3 regions of the Thalassospira sp. A3_1 genome follow, and region 3 is predicted to be linked to each of the others. Evidence: predicted binding sites of a transcription regulator. Region 3 holds the regulator's gene; each other region holds the start of a gene.

Region 1 (3,787 bases), on a different contig from region 3:
GATGCATCTGCATGCGCGTGCGATTGATTTTCCCCATCCGGTGACCGGCCATCGGGTCGTGATCGAGGCCCCCGTGCCCGAACATTTCAGCGCAACCATCAAGGCGCTGAATTTCGATCCGAAAACGCCGACCAAATTCCTGACACCGGAAATCCACCGGGAAAAGGAAGTAAAGCCAAAGCCGAAGCCGTCGAGAACACGCAAAAGATAGGTGTTCGGAAAGCTTTCCGAAACGCGAAAAGCCGACGCAGTGCGTCGGCTTTTTCGTCCCTGTCAACGGTGTTGATGACAAATGGTTTGGTTACGGGCGCGCGACCATTTTACCGAAACGGTTAACAAACGCATCGTGAACCCGGCGTAAATGCTGGGCGTGAACCGTGTTTCCCGTGCGTTCGCAGATTTCGGCCTGACTTTTGATCATGACCGCGATCCGTTTGCGGCCACGTGGTGTGTGCACCATGCTTTCGCCTTCCTCAAGGGCGGTAAGAAGGGGGATGTGTTCACACTCGGCAATCGCGAGAATTTCTTCTTCGCGCAGATCGCTGAAATCGATGCAGTCCCGAAGCGTGAGCATATTTGCCTCCGCAGTTCGCGTGCCAACCCTGTTATCGTATCCCTACCTTGGGGTGTTCGGAAGTGGGATGAAATTCACCATTGGTTTCCATTGCTTGCCGCATAGCAAAAAATGCATCTGCGTTGCATCGGCTAGAGACTCGATCTTTGGTGAAGTTTGGAATAATCTCCGGCCCGATATAAACAGAACGGGATGACTTTTGATGGCGAATGATCCGCTCAGGCTTGTGGTATTTGATTGTGACGGCACCTTGGTTGATAGCCAGCATGCGATTGCACATTGCATGGATCATGCCTTTGCCGCACATGACCTTGATTGCCCCGGCCTTGAAAAGACACGTACCATCATCGGTCTGAGCCTGCCCGAAGCGATCCGCAAGCTTGCCGCACCGGGCATGCTTGATGACGCGATTATCGAAGGCGTTACCGCGGCCTATAAGGCGGCATTCCTTGAATTGCGCCAGACCCCGGATTTCTATGAACCGCTTTTCCCCGGTGTGCGCGAAATGCTGGCCGAACTTGACACACGCAACTGGCTTTTGGGCGTTGCGACGGGCAAGGCGCGCCGCGGGCTTGATGCGGTTCTGGCGCGTAACGCGCTTGAAGGACGGTTTGTTACCCTTCAGACCTGCGACAATCATCCATCCAAGCCCCATCCATCGATGTTGCATGCGGCGATGGATGAAACTGGTGTCGATGCGCCCAATGCGGTGATCATTGGCGATACGGCCTATGACATTGAAATGGGTCGGGCGGCCGGGATGCTGGCCATTGGCGTCAGTTGGGGGTATCACGATGTTGAAACGCTCAACAAGTCCGGGGCACATGCCGTGATTGATCATTTTGATCAGTTGCCCGGGCTGCTGGAAACCATGTGGGGAACTGGCCGCGATGCTGCCTGAAGCCGATCACAAAGACGACGATTTAAAGCCGATCCGGGTGGAAATTACCGTCCCGGTCGAGCCCGAATATGCGTTCGAGGCGTTCACCAACGGCTTTGGCAACTGGTGGCCGACCGACAGCCATTCACTGGCGCGTGAAAACTGCAAATCGGTCGAGATGAATCCCGGGCTTGGTGGCAGGATCGTTGAACATGCCAAGGGCCGCGACCCGGTGGTCTGGGGGACTGTCGATATCTGGCAGGCGGGCGAGCATATCGCCTTTACCTGGCATCCCGGCTGGGAAGAGGGGGCCTATACCCGCATCAGCGTCACGTTCGAGCAGAATGCCTTTGGCCGTTGCGTGATCCGGCTTAAACACTGGGACTGGAAAAATCTGGGTGAAATCGCCCCGATGGTCCGCGACGGGTATGAAAGCGGCTGGAAATATGTTTTCGAACAGTGCTTTGCCAATTACCTGACAGCCAAGCGGCACTGATCGGCTGATCATCGCACAAAAAAGGGCGCCCGGTTTGGCGCCCTTTGTCATTCTGGTTCGGTCCGTGATTACAGAAGACCATATTCCATCAGGTCACGGCGCAGGCGGATCGGGTCGCGGAACCAGTGGGTGGCAAAGCCCATTTCGCGCGCCTGCTGAATGTTCTTTTCGTTGTCATCGATAAACAGGGTTTCGCGCGGATCAAGCTTGAAACGTGCTGCCGTCAGATCAAAAATCTGTGGGTCGGGCTTGGCCAGTTTTTCCTGACCCGATACCAGAATGCCTTCGAAATGGCTTAAGAAACCGAACCGTTCAATCGCATGCGGCCAGGTATCCGCCGACCAGTTGGTCAGGGCAAACAAACGCACATTGCCGCGCGATTTCAGTTCTTCCAGGATGTGAACGGTGCGGTCAATCGAGCCTTTCATCATTTCCGGCCAGCGTTCCATCCATGCCGCGATCTGATCGCTATATTCCGGATAGCGATGCTGAAGATCGGGGATTGATTTGGCAAAGCGAAGCGCACCCTTGTCATGCAGGAAATTCCAGTGCGGATGACAGATCTCGGTCAGGAAGCGTTCCATTTCGGCCGGGTCGGTGAAAATCTTGCGATACAGATGCCGCGGGTCCCAATCGACCAGAACGCCGCCCAGATCAAAAAGAACCGTTTCGATAGTACGCATGATTTCCTCGGGATGAATTGCAGCACGATTGCAGTCGGCTTGTTAAAGCAGGCAAGCGGGGCCGGGGCAAGGGGGCATTTTGATGACAATTGCCGCCATGATCATACAAGGGGTTGATCCGTAACGGATTTGGGCGCGTACTCTTTGCGATGAGCGGGATTTATGACGCGAGTGTGATTTGCAAATTCTTCGCATCTTGCGAAATGATGACGCGAAGAACATCATGTAAAATACAACCTGATAAAATCGCTTGATCGTAACAATACAGAGGAGGCTTGAATATGTGCACGCTTGACGGATGCGGCGTAGACGACCATCTCGGCCCGCCGCCCAAGGCCACGGACGAAGATCGTCGTCTGTTCCTGAAGGGGGCGGTTGCCCTGCCACTCGCAGTCGTTCTGGCCGACCCGATTCTGGCCCATGCCGCCGGGTCGATGTTGGAGCCGGTGACGATCACGACCCCGGGCGGGGAAAAGATGACCGCCGAAATCGCCATGCCCGCAACCCTTCCGGCCCCGACCGTCATTCTGATCCATGAATGGTGGGGGCTTAATGATCAGATCCGTGCGGTTGCCGCCGAATATGCCAAGCAGGGCTATATCGCGCTTGCGGTTGATCTGTATGGCAAACCGGCTGCGACCACGCCGGACGGGGCCAAGGCCCTGATGTCGGCGGTTGATCCGGCGATTGCCACCGAAAAATTGCAGGAATCCGTCAAATTACTGAAAAATCACAAGGATTCAACCGGCAAGGTCGGAACGGTTGGCTGGTGCTTTGGCGGTGGCTGGTCGCTCAATACCGGGCTTGCCGCCGATGTTGATGCGGTTGTGGTCTATTACGGCAATGTCAAAAAGACCGCCGAACAGGTCTCGACGCTAAGCGCGCCATTGATGGGGCATTTCGGCACGCTTGATAAAAGCATCAACAAGCCGATGGTCGAAGGGTTTGAGGAATCCCTCAAAGAAGCCGGAAAAACCGATTATCAGATTTTCTGGTACGAGGCCGATCACGCCTTTGCCAATCCGACCGGCGGGCGTTACGACGCCGAGGACGCGATGCTGGCGTGGGAACGCACGATGGGCTTCTTTGATACCCATCTGTCCTAGGCGTCAATACAATCGTCTGCATATAAAAAAGGCCGGGGTTTTCCCGGC
Region 2 (3,787 bases), on a different contig from region 3:
CTGGTCGCAAACTGCTTTGCGCAGGCCGAAGCCCTGATGCGCGGCAAGACAGAGGCGGAAGTCCGCGATGAACTTGCCGGTGGCAATCTGTCCCCGGCCGAGATTGATGTTCTGGCCCCGCAAAAGGTCTTTGCCGGGAACAAGCCCAGCACCATGATCCTCTATAAGCAGCTTGATCCCTTTACGCTGGGGCGTCTGGTCGCAATGTATGAACATAAAATCTTTGTTCAGGGCATCATCTGGAACGTCAATTCCTATGACCAGTGGGGGGTTGAACTTGGCAAGCAGCTTGCCAAGGAATTGCTGCCGATGGTGCAGGGGAATGAAACAGCCGATGCGCGTGATGCTTCAACGGCGGGGCTGATCAATCAGTTACACGCACTTCGCGGTTAAGTCGATCCGAAGGGTGGTGTCAGTCTGTCTGATGCCGCCCTTGTTATGTACGCGATGATCCCGGCAGCGGGCAGAACAATATTTGACATCATCCCAACAATCGCGCCATTTACGTCGCCATGCGAAGGGCCGGTTACAGGTCATGCAAACCTTGTTCGGCAGGTTCGCCTTTTCAGGTCGTTTACCGTTGGCATTTCGGGCCATCCGATCACCCGATTAGAGCTTCGATCATGGCGTGTGCGGCGCATTTTCCGCTGCGCCATGCCGCTTCTACCCTTGCCCCCAGGCACCAGTCACCCGCGGCAATTATGCGTCCGTTTATTCCGGCCAAATGGCTTCGACCAAGTGGCGTTATAGTCCGGGCATATCGCCAGCGATGGGCGTCTATTGAAATCACATCGGGAAGTCTGGCACCACTTGCCGCGCGCAGTTTATCGAGCAATCGGGACGCGATGCGTTCCTTGTCCTCTTCAAGGTTGTCGCGGGACCATTTAGGACTGGCATGCAAAACCCAAAGGTCGGGGGATGGCTTGTGGATCAGATGACGGTGATCGCCACTGCGCGCCGCCCAGCTTATCGCCGGATCAGGATGGATCATCGCGTCAAATGCCGTTGGCAACGGTTTGGCAAAAGCGATCATCACAGCCCAGCATGGGGCCATTTCAACATCGGCAATCGGATCAAATCGTGCGGCAAGCGGTTGCAGCAATTCTGCCGATTGCGGCGCTGGCGCGGTAACGATCACACCGTCAAACGGGCCGAATTCACCATCCAAATCGTCATGCAGGACAAAATTGCGCGGTCCGGCGGTTTCGATACGGGTAATGCGGTGTTGCTTGCAGATTTCAAACGGTGCCAGAAGCGGGGTGATCAGTTTGTTCATCTGCGGTGCGCCCTGATACCAGATATCTTTGGCGGCATTGCCGTCTGTGATTGATTGCGACGGCATATCCAGGTGCGCCAAAGCTCCGCGATGCAGGTTCGGGTTCCAGTTATGGGCCGCTTTCCGGTTTTCTGCCTGATGAAGGAATGCCCTGAAATCAGGATGAAGGGCAGTGACATATTGGGCGCCGTGATTGAAATTGCCAAATTCGGTGCGCCGTGTCGCCAGACGTCCGCCCGTGCCGCGGCTTTTTTCAAAGACCGTTACATTAGCGCCGACCTGGTGAAGCGTGGCTGCTGCCTTTAAACCGGCCATTCCTGCACCGATAATGGCGATCTTGATTGCGGCCATTTTGCTGTTTCTGCCTTAAAATTTTCAACCTTTGATGTCTTACGCTGGCCGATGGCGTTTGGAGCATCTTGCAGTGCCCGATATTTATGAAACTGTCACCTTGTCGTCATCAAACTGTTACGCGTTATCAGCAGGTTATCTGCCACGATTAAACCGAACATCAGGGGGAATTTATGCGTTATTCTTTAATGGCGACTGTAGCGATGTCTGTGCTTCTCGGGGCTTGTGGTACGGCGTCTCATTCGAGCAACATGGCCATGACGGTCGATACGGCCTCGCCGGCGGCCAAACCGCTTTCGATTGTGCCGATGGGTGAATATCGCACCGGTCTTTTTGACGAAGGTGCGGCTGAAATCCCGGCTTATGATCCGGCAAGCAAGCGCATTTTCGTCGTGAATGGCGGTGAAAAGGCAATCGATATTCTTGATATGTCGAACCCGGACAAACTTGCCAAACTTGGCTCGATCAAACTTGCAACCTGGGGTAAGGCAGCAAACAGCGTTGCCATCCATGGCAACATCGTTGCCGCCGCGGTCGAGAATGACGACAAACAGGCACCGGGCAAGGCCGTCTTCTTCGACACCAATGGTGATTTCATTGCTGCGGTAACTGTCGGCGCGTTGCCAGACATGATCAAGTTTACCCCGGATGGAAAATACGTTTTGGTTGCGAACGAAGGGGAGCCGAACGACGCATTCGACAATGATCCCGAAGGCAGCATTTCGATTATTCCGGTGTCCGGAAATCTTGCCGATCTGTCGGATGCCGATGTGCGGAATATTTCCTTCGCATTCCTGAACGGGACGGACCTGCCATATGGCATGCGCACGTCAAACCCGGGCACTTCGAGCGTGGCACAGGATATCGAACCGGAATATATCGCCGTCTCGAAAGATAGCAAAACGGCCTATGTTTCGCTTCAGGAAAACAACGCGGTGGCGATCATCGACATTGAGACCGCAAATGTTATCCGGGTTGCCGGACTTGGCTTCAAGGATCATTCGGTCAACGCGTTTGATGCCAGCGACAAGGACGGCGAAATCAACATTCGCACTTGGCCGGTCATGGGCATGTATATGCCAGATACGATTGATACGATCGAAATCGGCGGCAAAACCTGGGTCCTGACGGCAAATGAAGGGGATTCTCGCGATTACGACGGTTACAGCGAAGAAACCCGCGTTGGCAAACTGACCCTTGATCCGGTCGCATTCCCGAATGCTAGCTCCTTGCAGAAGGACGAAAACCTTGGACGTCTGAAAACGACTACGGCGCAGGGGGATACTGATGGTGATGGTGATTTCGACGTGATCTATAGCTATGGCGCGCGTTCGTTCTCTGTCCTTGATGCCGATGGTAATATGGTCTTTGACAGTGGTGACAAGTTTGAACAGTACATGGCCGCGAATTACGGCAATGTGTTCAATGCATCTGACACCGAGAACTACAGCCGTGATGATCGTTCTGATGATAAGGGACCGGAACCCGAAGGTCTGGCAACCGGTTACGTCAATGGTACGCCTTATGCTTTCATCGGTCTGGAACGCCAGGGCGGGTTTATGGTCTATGACCTGACAAATCCGACCAATCCGCAATTCGTGACCTATCATTCAGATCGCCGTTTTTCCGGTAATCCGGAAGCAGGTACCGCGGGTGAACTTGCACCGGAAGGCATGCTGTTTGTTGATCCAAAAGATAGCCCGACGGGCAACGCCATGCTGATCGTAGCAAGTGAAGTATCGGGCAGCACGAAAGTTTATGACCTGAAATAGGTTGTATAAGTCTCTGCGTGCAAAGGATTTGTAGATCAAAAGCCGGGGATTCTCTCCCCGGCTTTTTCATTTATCCCGTCCGTTTGGTAAAATGGTTCAATACTGCAACGATATGAACTAAACTCCGCGCCACGGTCCGGTTACGGACCTGTCGACCGAAGGGAGGCGGAGACTGAGTACGCGACGTGAACCCCATATTCTGGTTGTCGATGACGATCAGGAAATCCAGAAGCTCCTGAAAAAATTCCTGCTCCAGCACGGGTTTCGTATCACCACCGTTTCCGACGGGGCGGAGATGCATCGTGCGCTTCGCGACTGGAATATTGATCTGGTGATCCTTGATATCATGTTACCCGGCGAGGATGGTTTTGCGCTGTGCCGGGATGTG
Region 3 (3,787 bases):
TCATCCTGATGGATGAGCCGTGCTCGGCGCTTGACCCGATTGCGACCGCAAAGGTCGAGGAACTGATCGACGAACTTCGTTCGAACTACACCATTGTGATCGTAACGCACTCCATGCAGCAGGCGGCCCGCGTGTCGCAGCGCACGGCGTTCTTCCACCTCGGCAAGCTGGTCGAAGTGGGCGAAACCGATCAAATTTTCACCAATCCCAAGGACGAACGCACCAAGGGATACATCACGGGTCGCTTCGGTTAATTCCGGGCAGGAGTATTTTAGATGGCCGACGAAAAACACCATATCGTCAGTTCGTTTGACGAAGAACTGACCCGTTTGAACAATATCATCTCGCAGATGGGCGGGCTTGCCGAAAGCCAGCTGATTTCTGCGATCCGCGCAATCGTGAAGCGGGATTCGGAACTGGCCGAAAAGGTCATTATTTCCGATCATCGTATCGATACGCTGGAACAGGAAGTACAGGATTTTGCCGTACGTCTTCTGGCCCTGCGTCAGCCGATGGCAGATGACCTGCGTCAGGTGGTGACAGCACTTAAACTTTCCAACGATCTGGAACGTATTGGCGATCTGGCGAAAAACATTGCCAAGCGCGCGCAGGTTCTCAACCAGGTGCCGCCGATCCGTCCGGTTCAGGTGATCCCGAACATGGCGAAGCTGTGCCAGGAAATCATCAAGGACGTTCTGGACGCCTATATCGAAGGCGATGCGGAAAAGGCCCAGCGTGTCTGGGCGCGTGATCAGGAAGTTGACGATATGTATAACTCCCTGTTCCGTGAATTGCTGACCTATATGATGGAAGATCCGCGTAACATCACGGCATCGACCCATCTGCTGTTTATTGCCAAGAACATCGAACGTATTGGCGATCACGCGACCAATATCGCCGAAACGATCTATTACCGGATCAAGGGTGAAGACCTGCCGATGGATACTCGGCCAAAAAATGACGCGGCGAATTTCGCTGTCGTAGAACCGAATGAGTGACACTGGAGCATAGGAAGATGGACCCAACGGTTCTTATCGTCGAGGACGAAGCTGCAATCGTAACCATGTTGCGCTACAACCTCGAACGCGAGGGGATGCAGGTTGTCGAAGCCGGAGACGGTGACGAAGCGTTGAAGATTCTGGCTGAAACCCATGTCGACCTGGTCCTTCTGGACTGGATGTTGCCGGTAATGTCGGGGATCGAGGTTTGCCGCCAGATCCGCCGGAAACCGGAAAGCCGCGATTTGCCGGTGATCATGGTTACCGCGCGTGGCGAAGAAGGTGACCGCATCCGTGGCCTTGATACCGGTGCCGACGATTATGTGACCAAGCCATTCGCGATTGGCGAATTGCTGGCGCGTATTCGCGCGTTGCTTCGCCGATCCGGCCCGGCGCAACCACAAGGGCAGTTGATCTATTCCGATATCGAAATGGATCTGGCCGCCCATCGTGTCAGCCGTAACGGCAAGGCCATACATCTTGGCCCGACCGAATTCCGTCTGCTGCGTTACTTCCTCGAACATCCGGGGCGGGTTTTCTCGCGCGAGCAGCTTCTGAACGCGGTTTGGGGTCCGAACATCTATGTCGAAACCCGAACGGTTGACGTACATATTCGCCGCCTGCGCAAGGCATTGAATGACGTCAAGGGAACGCGCGATGTGATCCGTACGGTTCGTGCCGCTGGTTACGCACTGGATGTCGAAGCCGCCTGATCGCGGTTATTCCGGAAGGTGAAACGAAAAACCCCCATCCTTATGATGGGGGTTTTTGTTTTCAGGTGGTTTTCCTGGATTTTACCGGTTTGGCCGATTTTGATGCCGGATCTTCGGTTTTCTGGCGCGCGGTGCGTGGCGCCAGTTCGTTCATCAGAAGCATATCGGCACGACGGAACTTGGCAATTTCGGTATCGATATCTTCCTGCGGGATGTCGCAGGCTGCCAAAACATGGTCGGACAGGCGCAAACCGGTTTCGAGTACTTCGGGGATGGCGGCATCCGCACCGCTGCGTGACAGGGGCCCGATATGGGTGATGTCCTGTGCGCGGGCAAAGATTTTCAGGTGTGGATAGTGCTGGCGCAACAGGGCAACCGTCTTTTCGGTTGCGTGTGGGTTCCCCATGGCAACGGCGGCAATATGGGCCTGTTCTGTATGGGCCGCTCGGAATGTTTCCGGACGTGATCCATCTGCAAAATAAACCGGCAGACCTTCGGCACGGCCGCGTGAAACCTGCTGGGCATCGGATTCAAGAACGATGAACGGGATATCCTTGGTACGCAGCAGACGGGCCAGAACCCGGCCGACACGCCCGCAACCAATCACCAGAACATGCTTCTGAATGCCATCGGTTTCATCTGAAATTTCGCTAAGCTGATCGTTTTCCTTGGGATGAAGTTTCTGTTCGATCCGGTGGCCCAATGAAATCAGGGAGGGGGTCAGACCCATCGAAATCGCGACAACCGGGATCAGCATTACGGCGATATCAATCGGAACCGCGCCATTCTGCGATGCCAGTGCCAGCATGACAAAGGCAAACTCGCCGCCAGCGGCAAGGCTCATGGCAACCCGGATCGATGATGCCCGGTTAAAGCCGATCAACAGGGATAACCCGAAAAGGACCGCCGCCTTAACGACCAGCAACCCGATCAGCCATAAAATGATGGTACCGGCTTGACCAATGACGACATTGGCATTCACCGACATGCCGACTGACATGAAGAACAGCGACAGGAAAACCCCGCGAAATGGCGAAATGTCGGCTTCGATCTGATGGCGGAATTCGGTTTCGGCAAGCATTACCCCGGCGATGAAGGCACCAAGCGCCATCGAAAGACCGGCGGCCTCGGTCAGGGTACTGGCAGCCAGAACGACAAACAGGGTGCCGATGGCAAAAAGTTCGGGATTTTTAAGGGACGCAATATAACGAAACAGTCGTGGCAGCAGATAACGACCGGCCAGCAGCAGGACGGCAACAGCGCCGACCCCACTTAACGCGCTGATCCATGGGCTGGTTTCGGTTCCGGCCTTGCCAGCGGCCTGCACCATGATCAAGAAGGGACCAACCGCGACGTCCTGCAACAGCAGGATGGCAAGGGCTGCACGGCCGAAACGGGTATGCAACTGGCGTTCATCGGAAAGCTGTTTAAGGATAATGGCTGTTGATGACAGGGCCAGTGCTCCGGCAATCACGATAGAGGCGGGCATATCGTAATTGATCAGCAGCAATACACCGAACATCACCGCCATCGTGACGCCGATTTGCAGAAATCCAAGGGTGGCAAACCGGCCGCCAATCACGCGCAATCGTTCGCGCGACAGTTCAAGACCGATCATGAATAGCAGAAAGACAATGCCAAGCTCGGCCACCGTTGAAATGTCTTCGCGGTCATTGATCAGACCAAAACCAAAAGGTCCGATGCAAAAACCACCGATCAGAAAGCCGATGATCGAGTTTGCACGTAATTTCTGGGCCAGCGGCACAGCAATCACCGCGGCCGTCAGGACAAGGAACAGTTCGAAAAGAACGCTGTGAGACATGTTGGGATATGCGTCCGGCGCAGATGGGCGTGTAAAGGAAACTCGTTCAAATCAGGATAGCGGAAATACCCCTATGATTTCTATGGAAATTTCGCGTATGCGAAGACATCTGTGGTAGACGACACGTATTAAGAGTAAGCGACCGTGGCGATTACGTTCGGCGTGCTTGCCTGTGTGGGAACAGCATCACACAGCCATCCAAAAGGGTTCCGAGGCGGGACGACACGGCTTGCTATTCTGTGTTCGGAATGCCA

What was found. Region 3 encodes PhoB, which activates phosphate uptake and scavenging genes when phosphate is short. Its sites were predicted from a motif close to TNTCATAAAACTGTCA; they were not measured.
Region 1: J7395_RS12415 (HAD family phosphatase) is a predicted target of PhoB. The motif match lies at 2,706-2,721, and genes of this name have one in related genera.
Region 2: J7395_RS14135 (choice-of-anchor I family protein) is a predicted target of PhoB. The motif match lies at 1,732-1,747, and genes of this name have one in related genera.

What each region holds. Positions count from the first base shown of each region.
Region 1 covers NZ_JAGHQQ010000002.1:1,124,905-1,128,691, forward strand. Annotated here, with positions in the region: gene J7395_RS12395 (RluA family pseudouridine synthase) at 1-211, shown strand, start outside; gene J7395_RS12400 (hypothetical protein) at 302-574, opposite strand; gene J7395_RS12405 (HAD-IA family hydrolase) at 777-1,475, shown strand; gene J7395_RS12410 (SRPBCC domain-containing protein) at 1,465-1,950, shown strand; gene J7395_RS12415 (HAD family phosphatase) at 2,019-2,633, opposite strand; gene J7395_RS12420 (dienelactone hydrolase family protein) at 2,915-3,739, shown strand.
Region 2 covers NZ_JAGHQQ010000003.1:144,750-148,536, forward strand. Annotated here, with positions in the region: gene pgi (glucose-6-phosphate isomerase) at 1-393, shown strand, start outside; gene J7395_RS14125 (DUF2256 domain-containing protein) at 373-597, opposite strand; gene J7395_RS14130 (FAD-dependent oxidoreductase) at 602-1,627, opposite strand; gene J7395_RS14135 (choice-of-anchor I family protein) at 1,801-3,399, shown strand; gene J7395_RS14140 (response regulator) at 3,599-3,787, shown strand, end outside.
Region 3 covers NZ_JAGHQQ010000001.1:642,985-646,771, reverse strand. Annotated here, with positions in the region: gene pstB (phosphate ABC transporter ATP-binding protein PstB) at 1-254, shown strand, start outside; gene phoU (phosphate signaling complex protein PhoU) at 276-998, shown strand; gene phoB (phosphate regulon transcriptional regulator PhoB) at 1,016-1,711, shown strand; gene J7395_RS02940 (cation:proton antiporter) at 1,773-3,533, opposite strand.